2 regions of the Xenorhabdus bovienii SS-2004 genome follow, and region 2 is predicted to be linked to the other one. Evidence: predicted binding sites of a transcription regulator. Region 2 holds the regulator's gene; the other holds the start of a gene.
The links. Region 2 encodes ArgR, which controls arginine synthesis, uptake and breakdown. Its sites were predicted from a motif close to ANTGAATAAAAATACANT; they were not measured.

Region 1 (16,130 bases), 500 kb from region 2:
CACCGCTACACGTGGAATTCTACCCCCCTCTACGAGACTCTAGTCAACCAGTTTTAGATGCCGTTCCCAGGTTGAGCCCGGGGATTTCACATCTAACTTAACTGACCGCCTGCGTGCGCTTTACGCCCAGTAATTCCGATTAACGCTTGCACCCTCCGTATTACCGCGGCTGCTGGCACGGAGTTAGCCGGTGCTTCTTCTGCGGGTAACGTCAATCAACAACGCTATTTACGCTGTTGCCTTCCTCCCCGCTGAAAGTACTTTACAACCCGAAGGCCTTCTTCATACACGCGGCATGGCTGCATCAGGCTTGCGCCCATTGTGCAATATTCCCCACTGCTGCCTCCCGTAGGAGTCTGGGCCGTGTCTCAGTCCCAGTGTGGCTGGTCATCCTCTCAGACCAGCTAGGGATCGTCGCCTAGGTGAGCCTTTACCCCACCTACTAGCTAATCCCATCTGGGTTCATCCGATGGCGTGAGGCCCGAAGGTCCCCCACTTTGCTCCAAAGAGGTTATGCGGTATTAGCCACCGTTTCCAGTGGTTATCCCCCTCCATCGGGCAGATCCCCAGACATTACTCACCCGTCCGCCGCTCGCCGGCAGGGAAGCAAGCTTCCCCCCGCTGCCGCTCGACTTGCATGTGTTAGGCCTGCCGCCAGCGTTCAATCTGAGCCATGATCAAACTCTTCAATTAAAAGTCTGATGCTCAAAGAATTGTTACTGTTAGTTCGTAATGAATTAACTGTTTTAGTCACTCTTTAAGACTTTAAAGTTTTCGGCATCTTGCGATGCTGTCGATACTGTCTTGTGAGTGCCCACACAGATTGTCTGATTAAATTGTTAAAGAGCGGTCCGACCGGAGCAGGGCTCCGTATCGTGAGGCTGCGTATCTTACGCTTTCCTCGCCGGGTGTCAAGCCTTTATTTTCAGGGCTTTTCTCCCGCTGGCCTCGGCGGCGTGTCTTCGCTCAGCGTCGGTCAGTGGTGGCGCATTATAGGGACTTTTCCGTGCCTGGCAATAGTTTTTTTGAGAAAAACCACCAACTGATGATTATTGCAACAAATTTCACTTAAGTTGCCAGTTTTTCCAGCGTAAGGAAGCCATAATCTCGTAATACGGGTCGCAGAGCCTCGCTATTTAGGTCTATTTTTGTGCAATAAGCCAAATTATCCGCCGTTGTTAAAAATAAACTATTTTGGTTCTTCACCAACCACACCGTTCTACGCGCAATAGCAGCTCCAGAATCAATCAATCGTGTGCCATCAGGAAAAACTTGTGAAAGCTCTTCTGCAATCAGAGGGAAGTGAGTACAACCTAAGATGACAGTATCTGGCGGTTCTTTCATTCTCAACCACGGTTTGAGAATTTTTTCCAATATTTCCAGTGGGATCTTCTCACCATGCAGTTTTCGTTCGGCTAACTCTACCAATTCTGCAGAACCTATAGAATGAACCTGACAATCCGTGGCAAATCTTGCAATTAATTCTTTGGTGTAGTCGCGATTGACTGTAGCCCGTGTCGCCAATAATCCTATTACTCGGTTACAAGTCAACTTTGCCGCAGGCTTGATTGCGGGCACAACACCAACAACGGGAAAAGAAAAACGTTCGCGCAATGCAGGCAAACTAACCGTGCTAGCTGTATTACAGGCAATGATGACAATAGCCAGGGGGTGTCTTTTCTGAATTTCATCGACAACTTGAACGACCCGCTCAATGATCACTTCCGCCGTTTTTTCTCCATAAGGAAATGCTTCATTATCGAAAGCATATATATAGTGGAGCTCCGGCAATAATTGTCGAATTTCTTGGTATACAGATAAACCGCCCACACCTGAATCAAAAATTAGAATCGTTGGTCGGGCGGTTTTAGGTAAATCAGAAGTTGTAGCTTCCAGTGAGAAAGTATTCTCGGCCTGGGGTGCGATAGCCATACGCTGTCTCATAATTTTTATCAAACAGATTGGCTATTCTAGCACGGATTGTGAGGTGGTTAGTGATTGGGTATGATGCGCTGATATCCCATAAACTGACGCCACCCAATTTAAGGGGCTTCGGAGGATAAACACTATAATCTGCATCATCGCGCTGACCGATATATTGATAGGTTACTCCCCAATCAATATTGTATAATTCCCAATCTAATTGATATTTAACCTGCTGTTTAGCCCTGCGAGCTAGCTGCTTATTATTGCCATCACGCGGATCAACATACTGTAATGTCAATTGGTGCTGGAATATTCCGGTATCCATGGTTCCTGTCCATTCAACACCTTTGATTTTTGCCTTACCAATGTTCTCATAGCGGTTATTGGCAAAATTTATCAGTTGTTCAATATCATTATGATAAACAGATAAGCGCCAATTCAGTGCCCCAGTTAATCCTTCAATTCCACCTTCCCACTGTTTACTTTTTTCTGGTTTGAGACTTTCATTTCCCCATTTGCTATAGAGTTGATTCAATGTTGGAGCCTTAAATGCGGTTCCATACGAGACGATCAACCGATAGCCATCAATGAATTCCCAACCCATTCCAGTTTGCCATGTGGTATTCCAATTATATTCAGAATGACGGTCTGAACGAACAGCACCCTCCAGCGTGACATCATGAATCTTTTGCTGTGACGTCAAATACAGGCCAGTGTTATCTACGTCTTTTTGTACAGGAATATTATTCGAACCTGCCGCAACCGATTCTCTTTTCCAGTCAACACCACCGCTAATTGCGCCATGACTCACTTGCCATGAATTTCCCCATTGCACATTGTATTGTTTGGAGTTACTTAGGCTGGAGCCTTTGCCATAACGCCCATATTTGGGATCATAGTTGTAATCTTTGACATGGCTGTAACTGGTAATCCATTGTGCAGAATAAATTCCCTGTGTAAATTGAAGGCCTGCATCATAAGTACGACTGAATAGCTCTCGAGTATCTATCAGCATCTGATTATAACTATCATAATAGGCATCATAAGCCGTTCGGTTATTCAATCCATGCACACGAGCAAACCCACTGAACTGATCATTAAATTTATGGTCAACGCCCAGCCACAGCATTTTGCTCATAAAACCATCACGATCCGGCTGACGATACCCGCCCGTACCGCCACCAGCCACCACATCGAATCCTTTGGTATAGGTATATCCAGCCGCTGCGGTCAATAAGGTATTCTCGCCGAGCTTCTGTTGGGTCGAACCATTATAGTTCTGGTATCCGTGCGAGCCGATACCTGCATTCAATGTTGTTCCCTTTTGCTCTCGCTTGGTAATGATATTGATTACCCCACCAATGGCATCAGAACCATATACGGCAGAGCGAGCACCGCGGATATACTCAATTCTCTGAACCATTGAAAGCGGTATCTGGCTATAATCGGCCGCACCCGTGATACCCGCCTGATTTAAGCGAATACCATCTATTAGCACCAATGTATGATGTGATTCCGTACCTCGAACAAATAAAGAAGCGTGTTGCCCTATTCCCCCATTCTGCGCAATATCAATACTGGGTAGGCGACGTAGAACGTCAACCAAGCTGCTGGATTGCCAGCGATCTATCTCTTCGCGGGTTACCACCGTCATTGGTGCTAAAACTGAAGAAACAGGCTGTTTAAAGCGGTTCGCGGTCACCACCAGTGGCTCTTGATTATCAGCAACTGCAAAATGGCTCCAGCTAGAAAACACTGCCACAGAAGCAGCAGATAAAAGGATACGTTTGTTATTTGTCATGAGAGAATGGCATCTAACTATATTGAATCTAGCGAATAAAGTGTCATGCTACGATGAAGGCGAGAAGCAGTCCAGAATGACCCCCTATCAAAAAGAGGCTCATGTGCCAGAAAACTGGACATCCTTTTCACTTTCCCTACAATGCCGCTCGGAAATTTTTCTTAACGCGACCATACGAGAACCAGATAATGCAGAATGTCTTGCCAACGGAAGATTATGAAAATCAATTGATGGAAAAGGTCCATCGTCTGAAAGGAATGATGATGCCATTTAGTGCACCTGAGCCTGAGGTTTTCCGTTCCCCTGCATCACATTACAGAATGCGCGCTGAATTCCGCATCTGGCATGAGCAAGATGATCTTTACCACATTATGTTTGACCAGCAGACCAAACAACGTATTCGTATTGATCAATTTCCGGTTGCCAATGAGCTGATTAACCAGATGATGCAGTCAATCATTGCGGGCGTGAAAGATAATTCACTCTTGCGTCATAAACTGTTTCAAGTGGATTATCTGTCAACCCTCAGTAATAAGATTATTGTCTCTCTGCTTTATCATAAAAAGTTGAATGATGAATGGCGCGAGCATGCCATCACACTACGTGATCAATTAAAAGCAAATGGATTTGATGTTCAGCTGATCGGGCGAGCGTCAAAAACCAAGATCATACTCGACCATGACTATATTGATGAAGAACTGCCGATTGCGGGTAAAACGATGATTTACCGTCAAGTTGAAAACAGTTTCACGCAACCGAATGCCAGCATCAATACTCATATGTTGGAATGGGCAGTGGGTATTACAAAAGGCGCCAAGGGAGATCTACTAGAGCTATATTGTGGTAATGGCAATTTTTCTCTAGCATTAGCACAGAACTTTGATCGCGTACTGGCGACAGAAATTGCCAAACCTTCGGTTGCTGCCGCGCAATTTAATATTGAAGCGAACCAAATTGATAATGTGCAAATTATCCGTATGTCAGCAGAAGAGTTTACTCAAGCAATGAATGGAGAGCGGGAATTTAACCGACTGCATGGCATTGATCTAAAAAGCTATCAATGTGAAACCATTTTTGTTGATCCTCCACGCAGTGGATTAGATGATGCAACAGTTAAAATGGTACAGGGATACTCACAGATTCTTTATATTTCCTGTAATCCAGAAACACTCAGCCAGAATCTGGAAACACTGACACAAACCCATAAAATAAGCCGACTGGCACTCTTTGATCAATTCCCTTATACGCACCATATGGAGTGTGGTGTATTACTGGAAAAACGTATTTAATCACCATCTACTATAGCTGAAAAATTAGTTGGGAGACCAAAACGCCACAGCGATCAATTTGTGGCGTTATTCCTTCAGCCGTTATCAGGAAAATAATCAGCCATGGCTTTCTGAAGTGAGTATAGCTTGTTGTTTACGCCCTTTGATCTTTCTGTAAATCCAAAATACTAAAGCAGCATCAATCACGACAGGCAGGAAATTAGAACCAATTTCTGGATATTCCACCCGAATGATGGCGCTGTAAATGAAGATTCCTAAGAAAAAGCAGCCAGCCACCAACTTTGGTAATCCATCTGCCATTGGATAATTCAAATAACGATGATGGAGGCAATACAGAGATAATACCAGTGCAATAATCGGGAAAATTGAAAAAGGCACAAGCGAGTTGAAAAATGCTGAGAAAGTTCCGTGTGTTGCCAATCCAACGATAAGAGCCAGCAACATAGTGCTTTTATCTTGGCGGTATTGTTCCATCGTATTATTCTCCTTTCATTATTATTCAAGAGGTTTTAGGGACAGTCTTTTTTTCTTGTTCCCGCCGATACCAATAATAAGCACCTTTGGAAATCAGGCGGAGTTGCAAAACTAAACGTTCTTCGAGACGACGCCTTTTTTCCTCATCAATATCCAGCGCTTCTGCACCTGCGCTGAATACGATTGTCACCATCGCCTCAGCTTGAATTTCAGTAAAATGACGCGGCATGTGGCTTGCCTGTTCGAGGTAGTCTGCCAGCTCTGCAATAAAATGTTGGATTTCCCGTGCGACAGCTGCACGAAACTCAGCCGATGTACCGGAACGTTCGCGCAGTAATAACCGGAAAGCATTGGGATTGTTACCGATGAATTCCATGAACGTTGAAACAGAGGTTCGGATGACGCTGCCGCCTTTTGCGATACGCTGACGCGCCTGACGCATTAACTGACGCAACATCAAGCCGCTTTCATCCACCATTGTCAGCCCCAGTTCATCCACATCCCGAAAATGCCGATAAAATGAAGTAGGCGCGATACCCGCTTCTCGAGCTACTTCCCGTAAGCTCAGACTTGTGAAACTCCGCTCAGCACTGAGTTGGCTGAATGCGGCTTCAATCAGGGAACGACGGGTTTTTTCTTTCTGTTTCGCTCTGACACCAGTTACGTTACTCACCACAATCCTGATATATCCATTCGACTATATAATAAAGCAAATATATCAGATTCTGCTGTGTTTGCTGTGATTGTTCTCTTAAAGCTATTATCCCATATTCTCCGGTTTCATTTCTAAGTAATAGGATAAAAACCGTATGGTCATTAGGTTATTACATCAAGTAATGTTAAGATAGAGTTGTTATTTTGTGTAAAAACAGGTCTTTCCTCTATGCAATATACTCATTTTGATGCCATTGTGATTGGCTCTGGTCCCGGAGGGGAAGGAGCAGCAATGGGGCTGGTGAAACAGGAAAAAAACGTTGCAGTTATAGAACGTTACAATAGTGTCGGTGGTGGCTGTACCCATTGGGGTACAATTCCATCGAAAGCTCTCCGCCATGCTGTCAGTCGTATTATCGAATTTAATCAAAACCCCCTCTATAGTGATAACTCCCGCATTCTTCGTTCCTCATTTTCTGAAATCCTGCGCCATGCTGACGTTGTCATTAGCCAGCAAACCAAAATGCGTCAGGGTTTTTATGAACGTAATCGGTGCCAAATGTTTGCGGGCGAGGCAGCATTCATTGATGAACATCGTGTGAGTGTCCGTTATGCTGATGGTAGTGTTGATATATTAAGTGCAGATAAGATAATCATTGCCACTGGTTCCCGTCCTTACTGCCCTCCTGATGTTGATTTCACTCACTCCCGTATTTATAACAGCGACACCATCCTGCAACTGGATCATGAACCACGCCACGTTATCATTTACGGCGCGGGGGTGATTGGCTGTGAATATGCTTCTATCTTCCGAGGGCTGGGCGTTAAGGTGGATTTGATCAATACCCGTGATCATCTGCTGTCTTTTCTTGATCAAGAGATGTCTGATGCCCTGTCCTATCATTTCTGGAATAGTGGCACGGTCATCCGCCATAACGAAGAATATGAAAAAATTGAAGGTCTTGATGATGGCGTGATTGTTCATCTGAAATCCGGCAAAAAGGTCAAGGCAGACTGTCTACTGTATGCCAATGGCCGCACCGGCAATACAGATAAGCTAGGGTTGGAAAATGTCGGTCTGGAAACAGACAGCCGTGGTTTACTGAAAGTGAATCGCGTCTATCAGAGCAGCAATGAGAACATTTACGCCGTTGGCGATGTCATCGGCTATCCGAGTCTGGCTTCTGCTGCGTATGATCAGGGGCGCATTGCCGCAAAAGCTATCATGACCGGAAGCGCCAACCTGCATCTGGTGGAAGATATTCCAACAGGGATTTATACCATTCCTGAAATCAGTTCAATCGGTAAAACCGAGCAGCAGCTCACTGCGATGAAAATCCCGTATGAGGTAGGGCGCGCCCAATTCAAACATCTGGCAAGGGCGCAAATTGCCGGCATGAATGTTGGCAGTATAAAGATCCTGTTCCATCGTGAAACAAAACAGATTCTGGGCATCCACTGTTTTGGTGAACGTGCCGCAGAGATCATCCATATCGGCCAAGCCATTATGGAACAAAAAGGAGAAGGCAATACTATCGAATATTTCGTTAATACAACCTTCAACTATCCAACAATGGCAGAAGCCTACCGTGTTGCTGCACTCAATGGGTTAAATCGGTTATTTTAATGTTTTGCCAAAAACTTCGAAATAGTCACCCATTTTAGCTCGAATCGCCTCTGCCAATTGCTCATAGCGACTGCGCAGAGGTGAGCCGGGGCGATAAACCAAGATAATCGTACGTTTAGGCTCTGGTTCGATACATTCCAGATAGCAGACACCATCGCGTTTTTTCTCTTTTGGCACAGCCAAATCAGGCAGCAATGTAATCCCACTGCCTGCTGATACCATATTACGCAGGGTTTCCAGACTGGTTGCCCTAAAATGAGTATCTTCTTTGGCTCCAGCCTGAAAACAGAAACCCATCGCCTGATCACGCAAACAATGTCCATCTTCCAGCATTAATAATTTTTCGCCAGCAAGCTCTTCCATTTTGATATGCGTCCTATTCGCCCATCGGTGCCCTTCATAAATTGCTAGTTTCATCGGTTCTTCAAAGAGTGGCACTTCAATGAACGCTTCGGTTTCTTTTACCAAAGCCAGAATGACACAATCGAGTTTTCCGCTATCGAGTTGCGCCAACAGGTTCTGAGTCTGAGCCTCATGTAAATACATTTCCAGCTTGGGGAACAGCTTGTGCAACTCAGGAATGATAAGAGGCAGGATATAGGGACCAACGGTGGGGATAAGGCCGATATGCAGAGGACCAGACATGCTTTCACCTTGAAGATACGCCATTTCCTGCAAGACTTTCACTTCTCGCAATACCGTTTTGGCCTGTTCCACCAGCAACATTCCCTGTTGCGTGAACAGCACTTTACGACTGGTGCGCTCTAGCAGCATCACGCCCAACTCATCTTCAAGTTTACGGATTTGCCCACTCAGTGTCGGTTGGCTAACATGACAAGAATCAGCGGCTCGGCGGAAATGCCGATATTCGGCAAGCGCTACAAGGTATTCCAGATCGCGGATATTCATTCCCAACCTCAGTATTTGATATCAATGATAGAATTGATCAATAAATCATTATATGCACGAGGGAATAAAACTATCAAATTCATCAAAAAAATTACTATTACATCATCATTTCGTTTATGGGCAGTAAACTCACAGTATTCCTCTTCAGAAACCAGCACTGCTTTACTAAAAGATTTGTTACAATTTAATATAGAAAAACCTGCCGGATTGGGCAGGCTTATATTATGTTCTCAGGCTAATCTATCGTTAACCGCTGTTTAACCGCTGCAATCGCCTGTGCCACCTGTTGCTGTGATACACCGCCTTTTGCCAGCCGTTTATCCAAACAGGATTGCAGCGATAAAACGTCATACACATCTAGCGAAATAGCTTCGCTGAATTTTTGCAGTTCAAACAAAGACAGTTCTTCCAGCGCCTTACCTTCCGCTATGGCCGCAATTACCACTTCACCAACAATATGATGCGCTTCACGGAATGGAACTCCTTTTACCACTAAATAATCCGCCAGTTCAGTCGCGTTGGCATAACCCTGTTTTGCAGCTTCCTCACAGCGCCCGCGTTTCACCTGAATGCCATCCAGCACCAGCACCGCCATATGCAGGCAATCCCGCCATGTATCCAGTGCATCAAACAAACCTTCTTTATCTTCCTGCATATCTTTGTTATAAGCGAGGGGAAGCCCTTTCAGCGTTATCATCATGCCCGTCAATGCGCCCTGAACCCGGCCACATTTGCCACGAATAAGCTCCAGCGCATCAGGGTTTTTCTTTTGCGGCATCAGGGAAGAGCCGGAAGTTACCCGATCTGATAACTCAATAAAACCCGCTTCTCCACTGTTAAAGAAAATCAGGTCTTCAGCAAAGCGTGAAAGGTGGATCATGCTGATACTGGCATCTGACAATAGCTCCAGAACATGATCCCGATCGGAAACGCTATCCAGACTATTACGTGTTGCCGAGGCAAAACCGAGCCATGATGCTAATTGTTCACGATCGATATCATAGGCTGTTCCCGCCAGTGCGCCACAGCCCAGTGGGCTGACATCCAGCCGTTTCAGTGCATCTTGCAGGCGGCTCTCATCACGATCCAGCATTTCGGCATAGGCGAGGCACCAATGAGCGAAAGTGACTGGCTGCGCCCTCTGCAAATGGGTATAACCGGGCATCACCGCATCTTGATTATTCTCCGCCGTAATCACCAGCGCCTGTTGCAATTCCACAAGTGCCTGCTGAATATCGGCTATCTGATCCTTACACCACAGTTTCAGGTCAGTTGCGACTTGATCATTACGGCTACGACCTGTGTGAAGTTTTTTCCCCAAATCGCCCACTTTCGCGATAAGTTGACCTTCCACCCAGCTATGAATATCTTCCACATCGCTTTTCAAAATGGCCTTGGGGTTGGCCCGCACTTCACCCAGTAACTCATTCAGCGCCAGTTCCAGTTTTTGCTGTTCTTCGGAAACCAATACTCCCACCGTAACCAGCGCCTTTGACCATGCAACAGAACCAATAATATCCTGCTCCGCCAAGCGATAATCAAAACGCAGAGAATCGTTAAATTGTTTGAATCGCTGATCGGCTTCCTGACTGAAACGTCCGCCCCAAAGTGCCATATGTCGTTCCTGTTTTCTCTATTTAATAAAGGTTAATTGCTCAGAAATTATTTTTTGCTGTTCAGTGTACGAATACGTGAAGAAAGCGAATAGAGGCGAATGAACCCTTCTGCATGGCGGTGATCGTAGACTTCATCTTCTCCAAAAGTAGCGAACTCTTCAGAATAGAGACTGTATGTCGATTTTTTCTGTTCAGCGGTCACCTGGCCTTTATACAGTTTTAAGACCACTGCCCCACTGACACTGTCAGCCAACGTTTCCGCAGCAGCCTGAATCGACTGGCGCAATGGTGCAAACCAACGACCATCGTAGACGACATAGGACATTTCCAACCCCAATTGCTGACGCCATTTGAAGCTGTCGCGATCCAACACCAACTGTTCAATTCCCCGCAATGCGGCCATCATGATGGTTCCACCCGGTGTTTCATAACAACCACGGGATTTCATGCCTACCAAACGGTTTTCCACAATGTCGATACGGCCGATACCATGTTTGGCTCCCAGTTCATTCAATGCATTAAGACATTGATAGGGTGACAACCCCTTACCATTCACGCCAACCACCTCACCTTTTTCAACCGTGACGGTGACATATTCTGGCTCATTCTGCGCATCTTCTGGCTCTGCTGTCCACACCCAGCAATCTTTATTGGCAGCATTCCATGTACTTTCCAATACCCCGCCTTCGGTTGAGATATGCCATGCGTTTTCGTCACGGCTGTAAATTTTTTCCAGCGTGGCGGTGGTGGGAATATCGCGGACTTTCAGATAATCAAGCAGAGCCTCACGGGAACGCAGATCCCATTCACGCCACGGAGCAACCACTTTCAGATGCGGCGCTAACGCAGTATAAGTACTTTCAAACCGAACCTGATCGTTACCTTTGCCCGTTGCCCCGTGAGCTACAGAATCAGCGCCCACTTTCAGCGCCAGTTCGACCTGTGCCTTGGCAATAATTGGGCGTGCCATTGATGTACCAAGCAAATAGCTGCCTTCATACAATGCGCCCGTTTTCAGTACGGGATAAACATACTCTTTGATGAACTCTTCACGCAGGTCGATAACGTGACATTCCGACGCACCAGATCGCAACGCTTTCTGCTCCACACCTTCTAAATCTTCGCGGCTTTGACCAACGTCAGCAACAAATGCGACAACTTCACAATTGTCATAATGTTCTTTCAACCAAGGAATAATCGCAGATGTATCTAAACCACCAGAATATGCTAGAACGATTTTTTTAATGCTTTTAGTCATAGGGATAACCTTTTATTTTTGTTCATATCAGTCAAATACTGTGCCACTAATCGGTAAAACCAAGCCAATTACGCCGAAATTCGCGTACCTGTGGGTATGCCATTAAATAATGCAATTAATTGTTCGGTATGTCGCCAGCTTGCAATATCAACCGGATGCTTCAGCGTTTTTGCCGCTTCTAAGGCCGCATTAACTTTCACAATCATGCCGTCAGTTATGATGCCATGCTCAATGAGCTGTTCTATTTTTTCCGCTGTTAGCTCTGGGATTTTCTGGCCTTTTCCATCCAAAATACCGCTGACATCAGACAGAAAGACCAGATCCGCATTTAACACCTGCGCAATGGCGGTTGCCGCCTGATCTGCATTCACATTCATCAGCTCACCATTTTCGGTGATACCAATAGAACTGATAATTGGCATATAACCGACATCCAGCAAAATTTTCAGGAGATCGGGTTTACCCGGATGAGCTTTTCCAGTGTGGCCGAATTCCTCATCAAACTGGGAAACTTGCACCACACCACCATCTCCCAGACACAATCCAATCGCAGGCAATCGGTATTTTATCGCGCAAGCCAGCAGTGCCTTATTAGCAGTTCCTGCCAATGTCCCCGTCACGATATTAATCTGATCTGCTGGCGTTACCCTCAGGCCCTGTATCTTCACAATCGGTAACTGCAATCTCTGCATCAGTTCATCAACTAAACAGCCACCGCCATGTACAATGACTAACGGGCGCTTATGCGTCTTCCGATATGACTGCAATGTGGAAAATAACCGCGCCAGCGCTTCTTCGCTGTCTAACAACACACCACCCAATTTGATAACTAACGGTTCCATCGGATTTATCCTCTGTCGGTATTAAAATCTGCCGGAATTAAAGCAATGCCTGAGTTTCTGCAAACCCAAAACGAATATTCATGCACTGTACTGCTTGTGCTGCCGCGCCTTTCAACAAATTATCCTCAGCACCGACAATAATCAGGTGCTGTCCTTGCACAGCAAAACCAATATCGCAGAATGGCAAACCCACGACGGCTTTCAATGCCGGCATACCTTCCGTGTATAGACGCACCAACGGTTTATCATGATACGCCAGCTGGTAGGCTTCCCTAATTTGCTTTTCTGTTACACCTGATTTCAACTTGCAGGTGATCGTAGCGAGAATACCCCGCGAGAAATTACCCAGATGAGGGATAAAAATGACCTCAGTACCTAAATGTGTCGCGATCTCGGGTTGATGACGATGATTAAAAATCCCGTAAGGCTGCAAACTAACTTCACAGAAGCTGTTGTTAATGGTTGCTTTCCGGCCTGCTCCACTGACACCACTCACAGCATTGATAACGGGCCATTGTTCAGTATCCAGCAGATTTTTTTCCAGCAAAGGCTTCAATGAAAGCTGAGAAACAGTGGGATAACAGCCGGGAACCGCGATCAACTGGGCAGTTTTGATTTTTTCCGCCTGCCACTCCGCCAGCCCGTAAACTGCCTTATCAAGCCAAGCCGTATTTTTATGCTCGAACCCATAGTATTTTGAATAAAATTGTGTATTTTGTACGCGATAGGCTCCGGATAAATCGAAGACTGTGCAACCTGCTTGTAGAAATATCGGCACAATATCATGGCTGATTTCATGGGCAGTGGCGAGGAAGACGACATCAATACCATTCACTGCTTCAGCCACATCAGTCAGCGGCTGTAAAGGTAAATCAACAATGCCCTTGTACTGCGGGTAGAGATCTGAAAAACATTTCCCCGCATCTGAACTTTGAGACGAAACCATTAAGCCAGAAAGGTGGACATGGAGATGACGTTGTAGATATGCTGCTAACTCTGCTCCGGTATAGCCACTGGCACCAACTATCAGCGTATTCAACATGGGACTTATTCACCTTGTAGTAGTAACCCAATCACATTATTGCATTTATATTCAATTATAATGCATGAATATTGATACTATCATGAGTAAGGGCTGTCAACAGTGAATATTAAATTACCATCATTTATTAGATTATATCATCAGCTCATTGCTACACCTTCCATCAGCGCAACCGATGCTGAACTGGATCAAAGTAATGAAATATTAATCAACCTGCTGGCTGGCTGGTTGAAAGACCTTGGTTTTAACATTGAGATTCAGCCCGTTCCTGAAACCCGTGGCAAGTTCAATATGCTGGCAACATTGGGTAGTGGTTCTGGAGGTTTATTGTTATGTGGTCATACAGATACTGTGCCATTCGATGAGGGACGCTGGACACAAGATCCATTCACACTGAGCGAACGCGATGGCAAGCTTTACGGACTCGGTACTGCTGATATGAAAGGCTTCTTTGCTTTCATCATTGATGCTCTGCGGGATGTTGATCCCAGTAAACTAACTCATCCGCTTTACATTCTGGCCACCGCAGATGAAGAAACATCGATGGCAGGCGCGCGTTATTTTGCTGCCAATACCGCCATTCGGCCTGATTTCGCCATTATTGGCGAACCAACATCGTTACAGCCTATCCATGCGCATAAGGGACACTTAGCTCATGTTATCCGCATTGAGGGAAAATCCGGCCATTCCAGCGATCCCGCACGTGGTGTCAACGCACTTGAACTCATGCACGAATCCATCACGCAATTGATGGAATTACGCACTACCTTGCAGGAACGCTATCACAATCCAGCATTTGTTATTCCTCATCCAACTATGAATTTCGGCCATATTCACGGTGGTGATGCGGCAAACCGCATCTGTGCCTGCTGTGAACTGCATATGGATATTCGCCCGCTGCCCGGATTGACCGTGCAGGATATGGACGAATTACTGCATAAAGCACTAGAGCCGGTGAAACAGCGCTGGCCGGGACGTTTAAGCGTTACTCCTCTCCACCCCCCCATTCCGGGTTATCAATGCCTGACCGATCACAAATTGGTTGGCGTGATCGAAAATTTGTTGGGAGCGAAAGCAGAAACCGTCAATTATTGTACTGAAGCGCCTTTTATTCAGGAATTGTGTCCGACATTAGTCTTGGGACCAGGATCAATTGAACAGGCACACCAGCCCGACGAATTTTTAGGTATGGAATTTATTGAGCCGACCAGAAAATTGATTTCTCAGCTGATTGAGCATTTTTGCCTGCAAACCCATTAATTTTACTACAATTGAGAGAATATCCAGTAAAAGTTTTAACCCCGATAAGTGCGTCGGGGTTTATCGCTATTTTCTGACCAAAACAACGCACAAAACTTCATAAATTCCTCTCAGTATCACTCATAATCCGCATAGCTCCGTTCACAAGCCAATTAAATCAGGCGTTTCTCTTGCTCTGCCCAACATGAATTTCTTTCCTGATCATTTTGAATATTCCTCATTTCGGATAAGTCACTTTGCTGTTGACTAAACATAATGCTTAGCCCATTCTATTTAGACATCTAAACGTATAGACATGTAAACACTTAAGCATCTAAACGTAAGCGGGTCAAAATATTCCGCTGATTTACAAGGATACAGGGTATGAGTTTTTTTCACGCTAATCAGCGAGAAGCGCTGAATCAGAATTTGGCTGAGCTTGAAGGGCAGATTCGTGTTTCTTTTGAGTTCTTTCCACCCAGCACGACTGCGATGGAGCAAACCCTGTGGAATTCCATTGAGCGCTTAAGCAAACTGAAGCCTAAATTTGTCTCCGTAACCTATGGTGCCAATTCCGGTGAACGCAACCGCACTCATAGCATCATCAAGGGCATTAAAGACAAAACCGGCCTTGATGCTGCCCCTCACTTGACTTGCATTGATGCCAACCGTGAGGAACTGCGTAATATTGCTCACGATTATTGGGAGAGTGGTATTCGTCACATTGTGGCATTGCGCGGTGATTTACCCGAGAGCAACGGTAAACCGGAAATGTATGGTGCCGACTTAGTTGAGCTCTTAAAAAAAGAAGCGGATTTTGATATCTCCGTTGCTGCTTACCCAGAAGTGCATCCTGAAGCGAAAAGTGCTCAGTCGGATCTGATTAACCTGAAACGCAAAATTGATGCGGGAGCAAATCGCGCCATTACCCAATTCTTTTTTGATGTAGAAAGTTACCTGCGTTTTCGCGATCGCTGTGTTGCAACGGGAATTGATGTGGAAATTGTACCGGGAATTCTGCCCGTCTCGAACTTCCGTCAGTTACAGCGGTTTGCCACAATGACTAACGTCCGCATCCCAAGCTGGATGACCAGAATGTTTGAAGGACTGGATGATGATCCGGAAAGCCGCAATTTAGTTGGTGCATCCATTGCGATGGACATGGTGAAAATTCTCAGTCGCGAAGGGGTGAAAGATTTTCATTTTTATACTCTGAATCGGGCGGAATTAAGTTACGCCATCTGCCACACGCTGGGAGTTCGTCCTTGTTGATTGTTGATAGAATTAACAGACGCTGGGCCAAGATAAGATTTCTTTGCTGATCACAATCAAACGGTGGCGATGTAAATCGGAATCGCCTCCTTAACAGAGGGCATCCCACTTCTCAAGAAAGAAAATTGTACGTTCTACGTTCTTTTCTGAAATACACAGTTATCCACATTCTCAGTCAGAT
Region 2 (16,130 bases):
AAGGCACTTTAGCCTCACCTGCGATGGCTTTTGCCAGCAACGTTTTACCTGTACCAGGAGGACCAACCATTAAGATACCTTTCGGGATCTTACCACCCAGTTTCTGGAAACGGCCAGGTTCACGCAGATATTCCACCAGTTCTCCCACTTCTTCTTTTGCTTCGTCGCAGCCAGCAACATCCGCAAACGTGGTTTTAATCTGATCTTCTGTCAACATGCGGGCTTTGCTCTTACCAAAAGACATCGCCCCTTTACCGCCACCACCTTGCATTTGGCGCATAAAGAATATCCAGACGCCAATCAGCAATAGCATTGGGAACCAGGAAATAAAGAGAGTCGCGAGCAGGCCCTGTTGTTCTGGTGGTTCACCAATAACTTTCACCTGCTTATTCAGTAGAGTATCCAGCAGCTTCTCATCCTGAATTGGCATGTAAGTGCTGTATTTTTTACCGTCGTCTTTCTTACTGTAATCAATATCACGACCCGATATACGTACTTCTCGCACTTGATTCTGAGATAACTCACTGATGAAATTAGAGTAATCTACCCTACGACCGCTAGAGTCGCCAGGACCAAAACTCTGGAACAATACCATCAAGACAACTGCGATGACTAACCAGAGAATCAGGTTTTTCGCCATGTCACTCAAGGGATTAACCTCATATTACAACTGTGTTAACAAATAGTAGTCAGGGTACTACAGTTTCCGCCCTGTCGCTACAATGTATACTTCACGCGATCGTGCCCGCGAAGCTTCTGGTTTACGAATTTTAACCTTCGTAAAAAGGGAGCGTATTTCCCTCAGGTATTCATCAAAGCCTTCTCCCTGAAACACTTTAACGATAAAACTGCCGCCAGGGGCCAGCACATCACGACACATACCTAACGCTAACTCAATCAGATACATGGATCGAGGAATATCGACCGCGGGGGTTCCACTCATATTGGGAGCCATATCCGACATGACAACCTGGACTTTATTATCACCCACTCTCTCAAGCAATGCTTTCAATACAAGTTCATCACGAAAATCGCCTTGAAGGAAATCAACTCCAACAATCGGATCCATTGGTAAAAGGTCGCAAGCAATCACCCGCCCACGATCACCAATCTGATTGACTACATATTGAGACCACCCTCCCGGAGAAGCGCCTAAATCAACAACGGTCATACCCGGTTTAAAGATTTTGTCGCTTTGTTGTATCCCATCAAGTTTAAACCAAGCGCGAGAGCGAAGCCCTTTTTTCTGCGCCTGAAGAACATATTTATCACTAAAATGTTCCTGTAACCAGCGACTAGAGCTTGCTGAGCGTTTTTTATTGGCCATTGTTCTTTCCAACTATACGAATAGAGAGCTATATTTTTGCACTCTCCTATCAAATCACGCCATACTTTTATGGTGATAGATACGAGATGGCGGTAGAATAGGCCGTTTTCAATCCCAACATAAGCAAAAAAACGATGACTCTTAACAAGAAACAAGTGCAATACCTGAAAAGTCTCGCTCATTCATTAAAGCCTGTCGTTATGATTGGTAACAACGGGCTGACTGAAGGCGTGTTGGCTGAAATCGAGCAAACTCTTTCGCATCACGAGCTTATCAAAGTCAAAGTTGCAGGCGAAGACCGTGAAATCAAAACTTTGATCGCTGAAGCGATTGTTCGTGAAACTGGTGCATATAATGTGCAAATCATTGGGAAAATGCTAGTTCTCTACCGTCCATCGAAAGAACGCAGGATTAGTTTACCGAAATAATCACAGCATATTTATACAAAAGTGCCATATCTACCATGATAAAAAAGGCCATCTCAGGCCTTTTTTATTTCCATATCAGCATAATGGCCGCTTGCCACGATTTCTCTGTAACAGTTTCTCACCCTCACAGGCAGGATTAAACTGTTTCCCAACATCAGAGATACTCGACATTCAGAACTTCATATTCCACTTTGCCGCCTGGCGTACTGATCACAGCAACATCATCCACTTCTTTACCAATCAGCCCACGAGCAATAGGTGAATTCACCGAAATCAGGTTCTCTTTGATATTCGCTTCATCGTCACCCACGATACGGTAAGTCTGTTCTTCATCAGAACCCATATTCAATACCGTTACCGTTGCCCCAAAGATCACACGACCATTATTAATCATCTTCGTGATATCAATCACCTGCGCATTGGAAAGTTTAGCTTCGATTTCCTGAATACGGCCTTCGCAGAACCCTTGCTGCTCACGAGCAGCATGATATTCCGCATTTTCTTTCAAATCACCATGCGCACGCGCATCAGCGATTGCGGTAATAATTTTAGGGCGACGTACATTTTTCAGATTTTCTAATTCTTCGCGCAATTTATCCGCGCCACGTACCGTCATCGGAATTTGTTTCATTTATCAAACCTCTAAATCAATCCTAAGACCAAACAACATCTTCCTGATTTTTGCAATAACAGCATAATGAGCACACCTTATCAGGCGAGTCTCCAGACAATAAAAAGAGAGCAAACTACAGTATACCCTGAAGTTCACATATCTATTTTGCCTGCTAATCTATTATTCTAACGTAGAGTTGATAATGGATCATCGTTTACTTTTTCCTGAATTTCACCTTAGTATTATTGATGTAAATATTTTTAGAATACTTTCACCTTCATATGCGAGATCTATGGCTCTTTTAAAGATTACCAGCAGAATAGCTTGTATGCTCAGTTTTAGTCTGAGCATTTTCAGTGCAAATGCTTCCTCAATAGAAGAAGATGCTCAATATTTGCCTGCGGGAACTGACTTCTCATTTATTGCCCAGAAAATTGGCTCAAAAACGCCCTTACTTGATTATAATGGGCAGCAATTGGCATTACCTGCCAGTACGCAGAAAATTGTGACGGCATTGGCAGCCCTGTTACAGCTTGGCAAGGATTACCGTTTTATCACCACACTGGAAAGTAATGCTGATATTTCAGATGGGATATTGAGAGGCAACCTAACTGCCCGTTTTGTTGGTGATCCAACGCTGACACGTTCGCAACTGCGCAATATGGTAGAAACGTTGAAACAATCCGGCATAAAACAGATTGATGGCGACCTCATCATAGACAGTTCAATTTTCTCAAGCCATGATAAAGCTCCGGGTTGGGTGTGGAATGACATGACCCAATGCTTCAGTGCACCTCCAGCCGCCGCAATTGTCGATAAAAACTGCTTTTCTGTTTCGCTGTACAGTTCAGAACAACCCGGTGAACTGGCGTTTGTCCGTGTTCCTTCTTTTTATCCTGTCAATATATTCAGTGAAGTAAAAACGCTGTCTAAAGGCTCTCCAGAAGCAAAATACTGTGAACTGGATGTTACTTCAGGTGAATTAAACAGATTTACTCTGACAGGCTGTCTGACACAACGCAGTGAGCCACTACCACTGGCATTCGCCATCCAGAATGGAGCTAGTTATGCAGGTGCCATTTTGAAAAATGAACTACATATCGCTGGCATTGAGCTAAAAGGTCACCTACGTCGCCAATCAGATCCTGAGCAACCAGAGAAGATTCTCGCTTTGAATGAATCTGCTCCATTGCATGTTCTGCTCAAAACCATGCTGAAAAAATCAGATAACATGATTGCCGATACCCTCTTTCGCACCCTCGGCCATCGCTATTTCAACGTGCCCGGAACATGGCGGACTGGTTCTGATGCCATTCGTCACATACTGAAACAAAAAGCAGGCATCGATCTAGGCAGTACCATCATGGTTGATGGTTCCGGCCTTTCACGCCACAATTTAATCACACCAGCAACCATGATGGAGATCTTGCAATTTATCGCGCAACATAATGATGATCTCGACTTTATCTCCATGCTACCAAAATCAGGTTATGACGGTACTCTGTCCTATCGTCCGGGACTCCATGAAGCGGGTGTAAATGGTAAAGTCTTTGCAAAAACAGGGTCACTGCAAGGGGTTTATAATCTTGCAGGCTTTATTACCGCTGCCAGCGGGCAGAAGATTGCTTTTGTCCAATTTATCTCTTCTTATTCTGTTTTACCTGACGATCAACGTACCCGCCGTATTCCTTTGGCTCGTTTCGAAAGCCATTTATATAAATCGTTATACCAAAATCATTGATCGAAAAAGGGCGCTTAAAAAGCGCCCTTTTATCATTCTTATACATCAGGAACGAAGATCTAGTGTTTATAAATAAACTCTATGCCTTCTTCGTCTCCCTCATCCCAGTCATCATCCAAATCATCGTCAACATCCGCATCAGATGATTGTTGTAACTGTTCCTTATGGTAATCATCCCACATGAATTCAACTTTTTCCGGCTGGGCTTCTGCCTCCACGTCCATATGGCGAGGCTGAGCTTTCATGAATTCCATGATGTCCCAGCAAAGCTCTTTCACACCCTGACGATTTACAGCTGAAATCATGTAATAATCACCTTCCCAGCCAAGCTCATCAGCAATGGCTTTTGCCCGCTGTTTAGCTTCTTCCGGATCGGTCAGATCGACTTTATTGAATACCAGCCAACGCGGTTTTTCTGCCAGTTTTTCGCTGTATTTATGCAGTTCTTTGATAATGATACGGGCATTTTCAACCGGATCAGATTCATCGAGCGGGCAGAGATCAATTAAGTGAAGTAAGACACGACAACGTTCCAAATGTTTCAGGAAACGAATACCCAAACCCACACCTTCTGACGCACCCTCGATCAAACCGGGAATATCTGCCACTACAAAGCTTTGCTCGTTATCCATCCGCACGACGCCAAGACTTGGCACCAGTGTCGTGAATGGGTAATCCGCCACTTTAGGTTTCGCCGCCGAAACAGAGCGAATGAAGGTGGATTTACCTGCATTAGGCATCCCCAGCATTCCCACGTCTGCCAGCAGCATCAGCTCCAGCATCAGCTCACGGCTTTCACCTGGCGTCCCCATAGTTTTTTGGCGGGGAGCACGGTTAACAGAAGATTTAAAGCGGGTATTACCAAGACCGTGGAACCCCCCTTTAGCAACCATCTGACGCTGCTCATGACGCACCATATCCGCAAGGACTTCCCCAGTCGCGATATCGCGCACACGGGTTCCTACTGGGACTTTGATGGTAATGTCTTGGCCACGTCTACCGGTACAACCACGGCTTTGTCCGTTTTGACCACGTTCAGCACGGAAGGATTTTTCAAAGCGGTAGTCAATCAGCGTATTGAGATTTTCATCTGCCAGCAGATAAACATCACCGCCGTCACCACCATCACCGCCGTCTGGCCCACCTTTTGGAATATATTTTTCTCGACGGAAGCTGACACAACCATTGCCACCATCTCCCGCTACAACCAGTATGCTGGCTTCATCTACAAATTTCATCACTTTTCTCCGTAGGATAACCACCGTAAAGCTGGATGGCTGCTGTACCCAGAGATGGCATAATTCAGAATATAAAAAGCCCCGCAACACACATTGCAGGGCTTCCGATTCGATTGAGACTCAAAAAATTTATTCAGCTACGATACTGATAAACTTACGGTTTTTTGAACCTTTAACTTCGAATTTAATTTTTCCGTCAGCTAATGCGAACAGGGTGTGGTCACGACCACAACCTACGTTGCTGCCTGCATGGAATTTAGTACCACGTTGACGAACAATGATGCTGCCTGCCAAAACAGACTCACCACCAAAACGTTTTACACCCAGACGTTTGCTTTCAGAATCGCGACCGTTACGAGTCGAGCCGCCAGCCTTTTTGTGTGCCATTAATCTGCTCTCCTAAAATCTTAAGCGATGCCAGTGATTTTAACATCAGTGAACCACTGACGGTGGCCCTGCTGCTTACGGCTGTGTTTACGACGACGAAACTTAACGATTTTAATTTTCTCGCCACGGCCATGAGCAACAACTTCAGCTTTAACTTTAACGCCTTCAACTACTGGAGCGCCGATCTTAATATCTTCACCATTAGCGACCATCAGAACCTGGTCAAACTCAACAGTTTCACCGGTTGCGATGTCCAGCTTTTCCAAGCGAATTGTCTGACCTTCGCTTACTCGGTGTTGTTTACCACCACTTTGGAAAACTGCGTACATATAAACTCCGCTTTCCGCGCACCCCCTAAAATATCTTTCCAGAGCGCGCTATAAAATATTCACAATAGGGCGCGAATTCTACGCAAAAACCGATTCGAAGACAAGTGCAGAATTAGAACAGATGAGAAAAAAACAGAGTTTTTCGATTGTCATTTATTTGAACGGTTTTTCAAGTACAATCGATACATCGTGATATCTGTTGATATGCTAATTTAATGAGCACAGCTCTGAATCAGAGTCCAAAGCCAAAACATGAATTTAGAATCAATAATTAAACTTACCGCTGATGATATGGCAGCGGTTAATGAAACCATTCTTAATCAATTAAATTCTGATGTTGCGCTGATCAACCAACTTGGCTACTACATTATCAGCGGCGGTGGTAAGCGTATTCGCCCAATGATTGCGGTACTGGCCGGAAAAGCACTTCATTGTGAAAAAGAAAAACATATCAAAGTTGCCGCCTTAATCGAATTTATTCACACTGCAACGCTATTGCATGACGATGTTGTCGATGAATCCGACATGCGCCGAGGCAAAGCGACAGCCAACGCTATGTATGGCAATGCGGCCAGTGTTCTGGTTGGTGATTTCATCTACACCCGATCGTTTCAGATGATGACTGATCTCGATTCTATGCGGGTACTGAAATTGATGTCCGACGCCACGAATGTCATTGCCGAAGGTGAGGTGATGCAGTTGATGAACTGCAATGATCCTGATACCTCAGAAGATGATTATATGCGTGTGATTTACAGTAAAACCGCTCGCCTGTTTGAGGTAGCGGCACACTCTGCGGCCATTTTATCCGGTGCGACACCAGAGCAGGAAGCTGCACTGCGTGACTATGGCCGTTATCTTGGCACGGCGTTTCAATTGATTGATGATCTGCTGGATTACGATTCAGATGACAGCACACTCGGTAAAAACACAGGGGACGACTTAAACGAAGGCAAACCTACACTGCCCCTTCTGCATGCCATGCATCATGGAGTCCCGGAGCAGTCTGCACTGATACGCAGTGCCATTGAGCAAGGCAATGGCCGCCATTTGTTAGATACCGTACTAGCAACAATGAAACAGTGTGGTTCACTTAAGTACACCCGCCAACGGGCGGAAGAAGAAGCAGATAAAGCCATTTCAGCGTTACAAGTACTGGATGAGTCTCCATATAAGGCGGCCCTTGTGGGATTAGCCCATGTCGCGGTACAGCGACTTTCCTGATCTGAGCTAATCAGTATCCCAGATTGCTCAATCTGGGATACTGTCTTTATTTTCAACCTCTTGAATTCCTATGTATTGGACTAGGCTAGCCAGCCCTTTCCTCAAAATGAACTTAACCATGCGTTCCCTTTCGGGTTTGGTTAATTGATAATAAGCTTCAATCCAAATCATGAACGGATCCTGACGCTTATTCCGATAATACTCGACCGAACTTTCACTGACGGCCAGTACATTCAGAACTTCTTCGGGCAAGCTGTTGACATGATATTCGAGAGCTTTCCCCTGTACTCCGCGCTTACGGCGTTGCTCCCAACCTTCGCGCCTTGCCATCAAATTGACGCCTTGGGGAGACGATGGCAGACCTGCGAGGCCAATGAGTTCTTTTGCAGAATACCAATCTTTTTTCATCTTTTTATCCTCGCTTTACATCGGAGCAGTGTAGAGGAAGCCAAATTTTAAACATTTGGCTTTTCAAAAGCTGCCTCAAGTAGCTATGATTTTTTCCAAAAAACTTCTTATGCCATCTCGTAATATCACTTCTGTAATCGCCTCCTTTTCTTCATCGGAGAGTAAATTAAATGCACTCACCCAAATGGATAGAGGATCTTGTTTCTGAACCTGATATTCAGGTGATATTTCATGAAGCTCCAGAGCCGACAATGTTGATTCAGGAAAACAAGAATAGTGATATTCAATAGCCCTGCCTTGAACACCTGCTCGTTTCTGTCTCAACCATTCTTCACGTTTTGCTCTGGCATTAACTCCTTGTGGTGATCTAGGTAACTCACCTACACCGGTCAACTCCATTGCCGTATACCACTCTTTTTTCATAATGTTTCTCTATTTTTGTAACCAAGTTCAAAAAAGAAGTTATTAAGAAAAAATTAGAAATATTTTTAGGAAAAATAATGTTATTTTATTTTCTTAATAACAGATTCGTGTTCGTTATTAATTTCACACTAACGCTTTAGTTATACCACTAATGTGGCTTCAAATTTAATAGGAAAGGATTAAAAAAATGATTTCTATGAAATCGGATTGGCATCCTGCTGATATTATTGCTGCTTTACGTAAACGCGGAACGACACTGGCTGCCGTTTCACGCGAAGCAGGGTTAAGCTCATCAACTTTGGCGAATACACTTTCTCGCCCATGGCCTAAGGGAGAATGGATAATAGCGAATTACTTAGGATTACATCCGGCTGAAATATGGCCTAGTCGTTATTTCGATCCACATACAGGAGAACTATTAGAAAGGAAAATTAGAGAAAAAAAGAATAATTAGCTATCAATATAATTATTGAAAGAAAAACCGCTAGTTATTTTTGAGCTAGCGGTTTCAGTTATCTAATATATTTAACTTAATTCGTATATTAATAAATTACAAATTAAATGAATTAACCGTTAATAAATTTCTCGCCTAATTCGATATCTTTTTTGAGAACGCCCAACATACTATCCAGTGACTTCTGTTCAAAATCGCTAAGTTTGCCGATATCTAAACGTTCTTCGATACCATTTTTACCTAAACGAACAGGCTGAGCGAAGAAACGGGCATATTTACCATCACCTTCTACATAACTGCACTCGATGACATTGCTTTCACCCTGCAAGCCACGGATCAAAGAAAGACCCAGACGTGCCGCTGCCTGCCCCATAGACAGAGTTGCAGATCCGCCACCTGCTTTCGCTTCAACCACTTCAGTACCTGCGTTCTGAATACGTTTGGTTAACGCTTCAACTTCTTCATCAGTGAAGCTGACGCCCTGAATTTGCGACAGCAATGGCAGGATAGTCACACCAGAGTGCCCACCAATAACAGGCACTTCCAATTCCTCAGAGTTCTTACCTTTCAGTTCTGCAACAAAAGTATTGGAACGAATGATATCCAGCGTTGTAATACCGAACAGACGGTTTCTGTCGTAAACACCTTCTTTTTTCAGAACCTCAGCCGCTATCGCCACAGTAGTATTCACAGGGTTCGTGATAATACCGATTAATGCTTTTGGACAAGCCTTAGCTACCTGCTGAACCAGATTACGGATGATACCCGCATTGATATTGAACAGATCTGAACGATCCATGCCTGGTTTACGCGCCACACCTGCAGAGATTAATACAACATCTGCGCCTACCAATGCAGGGGTTGCATCTTCACCAGCAAAACCAGTGACTTTCACTTCCGTTGGGATATGACTAAGATCGGCTGCCACACCTGGAGTCACCGGAGCAATGTCATACAAGGAAAGTTCTGAACCTGAAGGAAGCTGGGTCTTGAGTAGAAGGGCAAGTGCCTGACCAATACCACCGGCTGCACCGAGAACTGCAACTTTCATCCTGATACTCCTTAAATAAGTGCTGTAAAAAACTTAAACCTGTCTGGTTAAGAGCCTGAACCTATTTCCCTACATTCAATGCATGTATGGGATAGATTCTCAGCCCCACTGATCACTACGTATTAAGAACAATCTGTTAACAGACAGATTATCTACCTAATGGCTTGATGATGAAACACCAAAGTTATTTTATTCTAGACAAAAGGCTTATCTGTTAATGAGATAACGGACACTTTTTTGAGAATTAATCCTGTTATATTATTAATAACTTAGTTGATTACCTTACTCTTATCTCCCAAACCAAACAACACCATTTAATTAACAATATATTTACCATACTCAAAATGTGGGAAAGGAAACGCAGAGAAAATGTACACATGAGTATTACTGACGACTAATAAAGATATATTGGGAGAATGAAAATAATGTAATTATGATTATTATTTTAGTTTTTTCTTCTCTTCCTTGAATAAAAATTCACTCTTTCGCATAATCATAGCTTCATAACGGATTCAATGATGGTGAAATATGCGTGTTCCTTCGAAACAGGAAGATTTGGTCAAGGCTTTCAAAGCCTTATTGAAAGAAGAAAAATTCAGCTCTCAAGGTGAAATAGTCGCAGCACTTCAGGAAGAAGGCTTTGAAAACATTAACCAATCTAAAGTTTCCAGAATGCTGACTAAATTTGGCGCAGTCCGAACCCGTAATGCAAAAATGGAGATGGTCTACTGCTTACCCGCAGAATTAGGTGTTCCCACAGCCACAAGCCCATTGAAAAATCTGGTCTTAGATGTCGATTATAATCATTGTGTTGTGGTTATTCGCACCAGTCCGGGCGCTGCACAGTTGATTGCACGCTTACTGGATTCCCTGGGTAAAGCAGAAGGAATACTTGGCAGTATTGCAGGGGATGACACTATTTTTACGACACCAGCACAGGACTTTACAACAAAGCAGCTCTATGAGGCTATTCTCGATCTTTTTGATCAAGAACTTTAACCCTGTCGTATAACCCAATAGATTTCAAGTTGCAGCACGGCGGCAGACAAACGGAACCCTGGGAATATATAGATTAAAGAGGATCGCACAGCTAATGCGATCCCCCCACTCTGACGATTTTGACAATCAAGCCTCGTGCACTTTCTTACCCAGCTCAGTCAGCAACTTCTCGTGAATGCCATCGAATCCACCATTACTCATGATAAGAATGTAATCACCCGGTTGTGCCGCCTCAACAATCATACGTACCAAAGCATCAATATCTGCACTCCAACGAGCAGGTTGGATGCAGTGTTCTGCAATTTCTGCTACCTGCCACGGAATATTGGCAGGTTGATACAAGAAGACTTCATCAGCACGCCCCAGAGAAGGCGCAATATCATTTTTGCTCATGCCCATTTTCATGGTATTTGAACGCGGTTCTAGCACAGCAAGAATACGAGCGACACCGCCAACTTTACTTCTCAGCGCTGCCAGTGTCACCAAAATTGCAGTGGGATGATGAGCAAAATCGTCATAAACTGAGATACCATTCACTTCACCACGCAATTCAAGACGGCGGCGCGCATTGATAAAATCGCCCAGTACCTGACAAGCATCCGCAGGCTGAACACCAACATGATGGGCAGCCGCAATTGCGATCAAACCATTGTGCATGTTGTGTTCACCCACCAATGACCAGTTCACTTCACCAACCTGTTCACTTTGATGGAACACTTGGTAGATGCTGCTATCCTGACTGACTTTCTTCGTTTGCCAGTTACCTGTTTCCCCGACATGTTCCAGCTCACTCCAGCATCCCATTCCTATCACATGTTTCAGGTTAATGTCATTATCGGGTACCAGAATCTTACCACTTCCCGGCACAACCCTGACGAGATGGTGGAACTGCTTTTGGACGGCCGCTAAATTTTCAAAAATATCAGCATGATCAAATTCAAGGTTATTCATGATTAGCGTGCGGGGGCCGTAATGCACAAATTTTGAACGCTTATCAAAAAACGCGCAGTCATACTCATCCGCTTCAATCACGAAAAATGGACTTTCACCGATTTGTGCTGAAACGTCAAAATTACCCGGCACACCGCCGATCAGGAACCCCGGCTTATAACCGCAGGCTTCTAAGATCCATGCTAACATTCCTGCGGTTGTCGTTTTACCATGCGTTCCAGCGACGGCTAACACCCAGCGTTCTGGCAAAACATGATCATGTAGCCACTGTGGGCCAGATGTATAAGGAATGCCACGATCCAGCACCGCTTCCACACAGGGATTACCACGTGTCATGGCATTGCCAATGATTACCATATCTGGCTCAGGATCGAGCTGTGAAGGATCATATCCTTGAATCAGCTCAATGCCCTGTTTTTCCAGAAGGGTACTCATTGGGGGATACACATTGGCATCAGAACCAGTAACTTCATGACCTAATGAACGAGCGAGGATCGCTAGCCCTCCCATGAAAGTACCGCAGATGCCAAGAATATGAATACGCATTTATTTCTATCCAATATCATGAAGTGTGTCACTATTCTAACCATCAATGCTGAGATTAGAAATGCAATAGCCTATCAATCATCCCATTCTTTAGCTAAACTGCCGCGCATGAGTGCGACACGCAAGTGCAGCACGCTCTCTAAAACCACAACAAAATTCAGGGCTTTCGTCATGAAAACATTAGGCGAATTCATCGTCGAGAAACAGCAAGACTTTCCTCATGCTACGGGTGAACTGACCGCACTGCTTTCTGCCATCAAACTGGGTGCCAAAATCATTCATCGGGACATCAATAAAGCTGGTCTGGTGGATATTTTAGGTACCAGCGGCGTATCGAATGTTCAGGGCGAAGTTCAGATGAAGCTGGATTTGTATGCCAATGAAAAACTGAAGGCTGCATTGAAAGCGCGCGGTGAAGTAGCAGGTATTGCTTCTGAAGAAGAAGATGAGATCGTTGTCTTTGATGGCGACCGTGCAGAAAATGCGAAGTATGTTGTTTTGATGGACCCACTGGATGGTTCTTCGAATATTGATGTAAACGTTTCCGTCGGGACTATTTTCTCAATTTACCATAGAATTACACCTATTGGGCAGCCAGTTACCGAAGACGATTTCCTGCAACCGGGAAATCGTCAGGTTGCGGCGGGTTATGTGGTCTATGGCTCATCCACTATGTTGGTTTACACCACAGGTTACGGAGTTCATACATTCACTTACGATCCCTCACTCGGCGTATTCTGCCTGACTCATGAAAAAGTTCAATTCCCTGCCAAAGGCAATATGTACTCCATCAACGAAGGAAACTACATCAAATTCCCGATGGGCGTGAAAAAGTACATCAAATATTGCCAAGAGCAAGACGAAGCCACCCAGCGCCCTTACACCACCCGTTATATTGGCTCGCTGGTTGCAGATTTCCACCGCAACCTGCTGAAAGGCGGCATCTATATTTATCCAAGCACCGCAAGTAATCCAACAGGAAAATTGCGTCTGCTGTATGAATGCAACCCGATTGCTTTTTTGGCTGAGCAGGCTGGCGGCAAGGCCAGTGATGGCAAAAACCGAATTCTAGATATCACACCAACCCAACTGCATCAGCGTGTTCCTTTCTTCGTGGGAACAAAATCAATGGTGGAAAAAGCCGAAAGCTTTATGGCTGAATTTCCAGGTGAGTAAGTAGGTTTGTTGATTGAATAGTTAATTTAATGAAGGGGCGAAGTGTCGCCTCTTTATTAACAACGCGACTTATCCTTTAATTTGTTGAGCAACACGCTTAACGCAACGACTTGCTCTCAACGTTAACGTCACTTTTTCCTGCCGATTATCTATATTGTTCCCTTAAGTTCTATACATACTCTTTTTCTATTTATATTTGTTCACGAAATCATTCTGTTCATGACTCATGAACCAGACAGAAATGTGAACAATAAAAAAGTAAATAATCACTTTTTATCCAATACAACAGATTTTATAACACCCAATTACTGAGCTGTATGGCGTTCAACGACTGGAAAAATGCGGGGACTTTAAGTCTGTTTTGGCTATAATAGCCCGCACTCCATTTTGGTTTGAAATTAAAGGAAACCTTTTATGAGCCTGAACAATGTACCGGCCGGTAAAGAACTGCCTGAAGATATCTATGTCATCATTGAGATCCCTGCGAATGCAGATCCGATCAAATATGAAGTAGATAAAGAATCTGGCGCACTGTTTGTAGACCGTTTCATGTCTACTGCAATGTTCTATCCTTGCAACTACGGTTACATCAACAATACTCTGTCCCTTGATGGTGACCCTGTTGACGTGCTGGTTCCTACCCCATACCCATTACAGCCAGGTTCCGTTATTCGCTGCCGTCCCGTTGGTGTTCTGAAAATGTCCGACGAATCCGGTGAAGATGCGAAATTGGTCGCTGTTCCTCACACCAAACTGAGCAAAGAATACGATCACATCAAAGATGTGAACGATCTGCCAGAACTGCTGCGTGCCCAAATCACCCATTTCTTTGAACATTATAAAGATCTGGAAAAAGGCAAATGGGTGAAAGTTGACGGTTGGGACAATGTCGAAGCCGCTAAAGCTGAAATCCTGTCTTCTTTCGAACGCGCTGCTAAAAAATAATCCTGAGGGATAACAGCGAGTTTTGGTCATAAAAAACCTCTGCCACCACATAGAGGCAGAGGTTTTTATTTATTCTTCTTCGTGGCGCTTGATCCAGTCACCACATGTTATCCGATGCAGTCCATCAACAGGCAGTCTATATAAATAGATCCATGCACTGCCGTAAGGTGTTTTAATCAATTCCCTTTCGTATTCCTGATAATTCTTTTTCAAAGCATCCAGTTCTGTCAGGATGGATGGCGTAATGCGATATACTTCGCATTCAATTGTCCCTTCGCCACGGATCACCGCTGGATAATGTCCCAGGTCATAAATTTCATAACCTTCTAACCTATGTTCTCCTAGAAGTTGGGCATAGGTCATCCAGTGGTGGTTACCTTGTTTGCGCCTCAGGCTGCCATAAACAATTACTCGCATTTTTAAAACTCAAACTCATAGAGCAGATCTAAAGCCTGATCAATACCAGATACCGCATCGAGATACAATCTTGGCATTACACGATAGCGTAATGTCAAGGTCGCCAGAGAATCAAAAATACCAACACCGTATTTCACCTGCAAGTTGTTGGTTATCTTGCCGCTGACGACAACCTGAGATTTGTCACCCACACCCTGAGTATCTAAAGCTAAATCAGAAACACCAAAAGTTTCACCAATCTTGCCAACCAATTGACCACTTTGGGAAACGCCCAAACCAATTAGCATGGAAGTCATTTGGTTATTGTCAGAACCACTCTTCTCCAAACCTTCACCACGCAGAAGATAAGACAGTGCTTCCTGCTGTGATTTTGCTGGCTCAGAGAAAATTTCAACTTTGGGTTTATCCGCCAATCCCGTAACTTTCACACCAGCGACAACCTTATTCGCCGTCGAGTCGGGGTTACGGATCGCTTCAATGTTCAGCATTGGCTGTTCCGGCGGGCCGGAAAATATAATTGTGCCCTTGCGTACCAGCAAATCCTGCCCGTAGGCATGGAAACGACCATCTGGAATATCAATTTGACCATTCAACCCCAGCCCCTGTTTATCCTGAATGACTTTCAAGACCCCCTTAAGTTGAGCTTTCAGACCAAATGCATTCAAACGGACATCATCACCAATGCGAATATTTAAGTTACTTTTAACCAGAATGGACGATTTTTTCTTTTCTATCGGCTGGAGATTTTTATCTAGCATGACTTCGTCAGAAGAAATACCCACAGCAGACTCTGGTAATTCCTGCACCGTAATGCGTGCCCACGGAATATCCACATTCCCATCAAGTTTCAGTAAATCAGGCGTAGCTTCAAGTACCAAATTAGGGCTAACATCAATTTTCACCATTGGCGGCACTGTCACACGCAATTTTTCACCATTCGCGGCAATTTTGGCATACCATGCGTTCAAATTACGCCAGTCAGCATTGCCGTTAAGGTTCAGCTGCCCTTTAGGCGTTTTGATAACACCCTCCAAGCCAGAGCGGACACCATCAAAATAGATAGCTAGCTGGCCTTGAGTGATATCAAAAGGTAACCAGTGACTTACGATTTGAAGGTCATCCGTCTTAAGCTGACCAAACAACAGCGGATTTTTTACATTACCACCGAAACGCAGGTTGGCATTCAAGCCTCCTTCCGCTTTTTCGTCTTTACCCAAGATCGGTTTAATCAGCTTTAAAGAAAGAGCTCGAATATCCACATTCCCAGATAGCTTGCGGCGGCCTTCCAGATCATCCACCTGAACATTGCCATTTAATTGCCCATTGCCTGCCAGCTTAAATAGCCATGCCACATTTGCCTTACCATTTGTTAGTCCTGCATTCACTGTTAACGTTTCAAAATCAACAGGTAATGCAGCTCCCTCAACCATTTGGTGAAGCTGAACCCCATTTCCTTGCAAGACGACTTTAGCC

Region 1: a site for ArgR is predicted at 13,477-13,494, ahead of argC (N-acetyl-gamma-glutamyl-phosphate reductase). Genes of this name have one in related genera too.

Annotation. Positions count from the first base shown of each region.
Region 1 is NC_013892.1:4,079,916-4,096,045, forward strand. Features, by position in the region: rRNA gene XBJ1_RS18225 (16S ribosomal RNA) at 1-693, opposite strand, end outside; gene murI (glutamate racemase) at 1,069-1,932, opposite strand; gene btuB (TonB-dependent vitamin B12 receptor BtuB) at 1,877-3,727, opposite strand; gene trmA (tRNA (uridine(54)-C5)-methyltransferase TrmA) at 3,916-5,016, shown strand; gene XBJ1_RS18245 (YijD family membrane protein) at 5,113-5,490, opposite strand; gene fabR (HTH-type transcriptional repressor FabR) at 5,516-6,163, opposite strand; gene sthA (Si-specific NAD(P)(+) transhydrogenase) at 6,374-7,771, shown strand; gene oxyR (DNA-binding transcriptional regulator OxyR) at 7,763-8,680, opposite strand; gene argH (argininosuccinate lyase) at 8,916-10,295, opposite strand; gene XBJ1_RS18270 (argininosuccinate synthase) at 10,343-11,554, opposite strand; gene argB (acetylglutamate kinase) at 11,623-12,396, opposite strand; gene argC (N-acetyl-gamma-glutamyl-phosphate reductase) at 12,434-13,438, opposite strand; gene argE (acetylornithine deacetylase) at 13,541-14,698, shown strand; gene metF (methylenetetrahydrofolate reductase) at 15,062-15,949, shown strand.
Region 2 is NC_013892.1:351,856-367,985, reverse strand. Features, by position in the region: gene ftsH (ATP-dependent zinc metalloprotease FtsH) at 1-649, opposite strand, end outside; gene rlmE (23S rRNA (uridine(2552)-2'-O)-methyltransferase RlmE) at 698-1,327, opposite strand; gene yhbY (ribosome assembly RNA-binding protein YhbY) at 1,462-1,755, shown strand; gene greA (transcription elongation factor GreA) at 1,910-2,386, opposite strand; gene dacB (serine-type D-Ala-D-Ala carboxypeptidase) at 2,661-4,109, shown strand; gene cgtA (Obg family GTPase CgtA) at 4,169-5,347, opposite strand; gene rpmA (50S ribosomal protein L27) at 5,477-5,734, opposite strand; gene rplU (50S ribosomal protein L21) at 5,755-6,063, opposite strand; gene ispB (octaprenyl diphosphate synthase) at 6,316-7,287, shown strand; gene XBJ1_RS01535 (DNA-binding protein) at 7,315-7,695, opposite strand; gene XBJ1_RS01530 (DNA-binding protein) at 7,771-8,118, opposite strand; gene XBJ1_RS01525 (helix-turn-helix domain-containing protein) at 8,306-8,572, shown strand; gene mdh (malate dehydrogenase) at 8,685-9,623, opposite strand; gene argR (transcriptional regulator ArgR) at 10,152-10,622, shown strand; gene mpl (UDP-N-acetylmuramate:L-alanyl-gamma-D-glutamyl-meso-diaminopimelate ligase) at 10,749-12,119, opposite strand; gene fbp (class 1 fructose-bisphosphatase) at 12,291-13,295, shown strand; gene ppa (inorganic diphosphatase) at 13,710-14,240, shown strand; gene XBJ1_RS01495 (gamma-glutamylcyclotransferase family protein) at 14,310-14,657, opposite strand; gene tamB (autotransporter assembly complex protein TamB) at 14,660-16,130, opposite strand, start outside.